DNA from 2 places in the Streptomyces sp. NPDC004721 genome. Region 1 is predicted to be linked to the other one. Evidence: riboswitches for the same ligand, from Rfam matches in the RefSeq annotation. Region 1 holds a riboswitch; the other holds the start of a gene.
The links. A riboswitch is a leader RNA that binds a small molecule or an ion and turns the genes downstream of it on or off. The one in region 1 is predicted to bind S-adenosylmethionine.
Positions count from the first base shown of each region.

Region 2: linked by a shared signal. The riboswitch ahead of thrC (threonine synthase) and the one ahead of ACWEK3_RS14285 (aminotransferase class V-fold PLP-dependent enzyme) in region 1 are both predicted to bind S-adenosylmethionine.

Region 1 is NZ_JBSGBZ010000013.1:3,552-5,934, reverse strand. Features, by position in the region: gene trpD (anthranilate phosphoribosyltransferase) at 1-881, shown strand, start outside; SAM riboswitch class IV at 967-1,083, shown strand; gene ACWEK3_RS14285 (aminotransferase class V-fold PLP-dependent enzyme) at 1,282-2,383, shown strand, end outside.
Region 2 is NZ_JBSGBZ010000042.1:20,291-22,673, forward strand. Features, by position in the region: gene thrC (threonine synthase) at 1-1,026, opposite strand, end outside; SAM riboswitch class I at 1,045-1,214, opposite strand; gene ACWEK3_RS30365 (glucosyl-3-phosphoglycerate synthase) at 1,345-2,325, shown strand.

The DNA of each region.
Region 1 (2,383 bases):
AGGGCGAGACGGTGGAGGAGATCACCGGCCTGGTCCGGACGATGTACGAGCACGCCAATGTGATCGAGGTGCCCGGCGCGACCGTCGACATCGTCGGCACCGGCGGCGACGGCGCCAAGACGGTGAACATCTCCACCATGTCCTCGATCGTCGTGGCCGGCACCGGCGCCAGTGTCGTCAAGCACGGCAACCGGGCCGCGTCCTCCGCCTCCGGGGCCTCCGACGTGCTGGAGAAGCTCGGCGTCAATCTGGAACTGACGCCGCGGCGGGTGGCCGAGGTCGCGCAGGAGGCCGGAATCACCTTCTGCTTCGCGATCAAGTTCCATCCGGCGCTGCGCCACGCGGGCGCCGCCCGCGGCCAGTTGGCCATCCGCACGGTCTTCAACGTGCTCGGCCCGCTGACCAACCCGGCCAGGGTGCGGGCCCAGGCCGTCGGGGTGGCGGACCCGCGCATGGCACCGGTGGTCGCAGGCGTCTTCGCCGAGCGCGGCCACTCCTCCCTGGTCTTCCGGGGCGACGACGGCCTCGACGAGCTCACCACGACCGCCACCTCCCAGGTCTGGATCGTCCGGGACGGCAGGGTGACCCAGGAGCGCTTCGACCCGCGGGACGTCGGCATCGAACTGGTGCCCGTGGAGGCGCTGCGGGGCGGTGACGCCTCGTACAACGCCGAGGTGGCCCGGCGCGTGCTGGACGGAGAGAAGGGGCCCGTACGGGACGCCGTCCTGCTGAACTCCGCGGCGGCGCTGGTGGCCCTGAGGCCGGGCCCGGGCACCCTCGCCGAACAGATCCGTACCGGTATGGACCGTGCGGCGGAGTCGATCGACTCCGGGTCCGCCAAGCGCACGCTGGAGCGCTGGGTGGCCGTCAGCAACGCCTGAGACCCGGCCCTTCCGTCGCACGGCGCAGTCCACGATCCGGACTGCGCCTTGCGCGTGGAAGATCGTGTGGCAGGATGCTGAACCAGGTCATGAGTGACAGCCATGTGGCCCCGGCCGGCTGTCCGGCAACCCTCCGTCCGTGGCGGGGTGCCCCGGGTGAAGACCAGGCCGTAGGCAGCGAGGCCTACGGCAAGCGCGGACCCCTCGCACTCCTTCGAGTGGACACAGTCCAGGGGTCCTGGTCGACGAGGGAGCCTTCCGTGAGCAAGCGAATGCGCTAGGGCCTGTCGCCCCCGAGGCCGCAGAGCCCCGCCACCGCGCTTTCCCCCTTCACCCTTCCCCACGCTCGAGCCGTGTCTGCTCGCGTGGTGATTCCGCCTGCTTTCACGGGAGTTCACCCATGTCCGTCTCCACCGTCTCCACCGTCTCCACCGTCGCCGCCGACCAGTCCGTCTGTGCCCCGCTGCCCGTGCTGGGCCGGGACGTCACCGTTCCGCTCGTCACCGGCGGGGAGGTCACCTACGCGGCGCTCGACTACGCGGCCAGCGCGCCCGCCCTCCAGCGCGTCTGGGACGACGTGGCGGCGTACGCGCCCTACTACGGCAGCGTCCACCGCGGCGCCGGCTACCTCTCCCAGCTCTCCACCGACCTGTTCGAGAACGCCCGGAAGACGGTCGCGGAGTTCCTGGACTGCCGTGCGGAGGACCAGGTGGTCTTCACCCGGTCCACCACCGACTCCCTCAATCTGCTCGCCCGCGCGCTGCCCGCGGACTGCCAGGTCTTCGTCTTCGAGACCGAGCACCACGCCTCGCTGCTGCCGTGGCGGGACGCGCGGGTGACCTGCCTCGACGCCCCGCGCACCCCGGAGCGGGCCGTGGCGACCCTGGAGCGGGCCCTCGCCGGCCGCGACCCCCAGGGCCCGGCCCTGGTGTGCGTCACCGGAGCCTCCAACGTCACCGGCGAGCTGTGGCCCGTACGGGAGCTGGCCGCCGCCGCCCACGCGCACGGCGCCCGGATCGTCCTGGACGCCGCCCAGCTCGCCCCGCACCACCCGGTGTCCGTCCGCGACCTCGACGTCGACTGGGTCGCCTTCTCCGGCCACAAGCTGTACGCCCCCTTCGGCTCCGGCGTCCTGGCCGGCCGCGCCGACTGGCTGCGTGAGGCCGAGCCGTACCTCGCGGGCGGCGGGGCGAGCCGTACGGTGGCGCGGCGCGCCGACGGGTCCGTGGACGTGAGCTGGCACGAGTCGGCCGCCCGCCACGAGGCCGGCTCCCCGAACGTCATCGGCGCCTACGCCGTGGCCTCGGCCTGCACGGCGCTGACGGAGGCCGGCTTCGACGACCTCGTCGCGCGCGAGCGGTACCTGATCCGCAAGGTGCGGGCGGGTCTCGCCGAGGTGCCCGAGGTCAGGGTGCTGTCCCTGTTCGGCGACGACGCCCCGCGGGTCGGCGTGATCTCCTTCGTCGTGGCGGGCTGGAACAGCTCCCACTTCGCCGCCGCCC
Region 2 (2,383 bases), on a different contig from region 1:
CTCCACCGCGCCACCGGTGCGGCGCGCGATGTCCAGAACGTACGGGCCGTCGGCCGGGTTGCCGATGGCCAGGGACTTGGCGATCGTGTTCGGCTTCTGCGGCCGCACGACCTCGTGGCCGGCCTTGAAGGCGGTGGACACCGGCGAGCAGCCCTCGGCCTGGGCACCGAAGACCTTGTACGGCTTGTCCTCGACCAGCCCCAGCTCGATCAGCTCCCGCAGGCCCTTGTCGACCTTGGTGAGCTGGGAGCCCGAGGCGATCGGGACGACGATCTGGTCCGGCAGCCGCCAGCCGAGCTGCTCGCAGATCTCGTACGCCAGCGTCTTGGAGCCCTCGGCGTAGTACGGCCGCAGGTTGACGTTGACGAAGCCCCAGCCCTCGCCGGCCGGATCGCCGATCAGCTCGGAGCAGAAACGGTTCACGTCGTCGTAGTTGCCCTCGATGCCGACGAGTTCGCCGCCGTAGATCGCGGCCATCACGACCTTGCCCTGCTCCAGGTCGTGCGGGATGAACACGCAGGAGCGCAGCCCGGCGCGGGCGGCCGCGGCGCCGACGGCACCGGCCAGGTTGCCGGTCGAGGAGCAGGAGAGGGTCGTGAAGCCGAAGGCGCGGGCCGCCTCCAGCGCCTGGGCGACCACGCGGTCCTTGAAGGAGTGCGTCGGGTTGCCGGAGTCGTCCTTCACGTACAGGCCGCCGGTCACCCCCAGTTCGCGGGCGAGGCGGTCGGCCCGGACGAGCTTGGTCCAGCCCGGGTTCAGGTTCGGCTTGCCGGCGACGTCCGCGGGGACGGGCAGCAGCGGCGCGTAGCGCCAGATGTTCGCGGGGCCCGCTTCGATCCTCTTGCGCAGCTCCTCGGTGTCGTAGGCCGAGAAGTCGTAGGCGATCTCCAGCGGGCCGAAACACTCCTCGCAGGCGAAGACCGGGCCGAGGGGGACGCGGTGACCGCACTCGCGGCAGCTCAGCGCCGCTGCGGGACCGAGGTCCACGGTGGAGTCGGTGCTGCTTACAACGGTCTGCACAGCCATGTGAGGCGAGGCCCTTTCTCCTCATCTTCCTCACGACGCATCTCGCCGTGAGACGGATTTGGCACCTTCCCTAGCCGGGAGCCTCGCGAAGACGATCGGCTGTGCACGCACAGCAGTCGATACGAGAACCGGCTGGAGGGTTGCCGGGGCTTCATCGGGCCGTGTCCCTCTGCCCCTCTGGATGAGCTGTATTCGGTTGTGACGCGGAGGTGACCCCCGGCATGGGATGGTCGTCCGCGTTGTTCAGACTGTAACGGAAGGCCAGGACGGCTGAGTCAGTCGTCCGAAGCGCGAGACAACAGTGAGGAGCCGCTGACCGTGCTGGAAGAAGTCGAGCGCTGGCTGGCCACCCGCTCCTGGTCCGTGGCCGACCGGCCGCTCCACCAGATCCTGGCGGCCAAGCAGCGCACCGGCCAGTCGGTCTCCGTCGTGCTGCCCGCGCTGAACGAGGAGGCGACGGTCGGCGACATCGTCGCGGTGATCCGCCGCGACCTCGTGGAGCGGGCGCCGCTCGTCAACGAGATCGTCGTCGTCGACTCGGGCTCCACCGACCGCACCTCCGAGGTGGCCGCCGCCGCGGGTGCCCGCGTGGTGCACCGCGACGAGATCCTGCCGCGCCTGCCGGCCGTGCCGGGCAAGGGCGAGGTCCTGTGGCGCTCCCTGCTGGTCACCCGCGGGGACGTCATCTGCTTCGTCGACGCCGATCTGCGGGAGTTCTCCTCCGACTTCGTCACCGGCATCGTGGGCCCGCTGCTCACCGAACGCGACGTCGACCTGGTCAAGGCGATGTACGACCGGCCCTTCACCGTGCCCGGCGGGCACACCTCCGAACCGGCCGCGACCGGGCAGGCCGGACAGGGCGGGCGGGTCACCGAGCTGATGGCACGCCCGCTGCTCAACATGCACTGGCCGCAGCTGGCCGGCTTCGTGCAGCCGCTCGGCGGCGAGTACGCGGCCCGCCGCTCACTCCTCGAACAACTGCCCTTCCCGGTCGGCTACGGCGTCGAGCTGGGCATGCTGGTCGACGCGCTGCACCTGGTGGGCCTGGACGCCCTCGCCCAGGTCGACGTCGGGGTGCGCAGGCACCGGCACCAGGACGGACAGGCGCTCGGCCGGATGGCCGCCGCGATCTACCGCACCGCGCAGCTGCGCCTGGCCCGCGGCCACCTCGTGCGCCCCTGCCTCACCCAGTTCGTCCGCGGCGAGAACGGCTTCGAGCCGCGGACGTACGACGTGGACACGGAGGAGCGTCCGCCGATGGCCGAGATCGCGGAGTACGCGGCCCGGCAGGTGGCGTGAAACACCGGCCCCACTCGCCGTACGCCGGCTACGAAGCGGAACCGTACGTTTGAGCGTT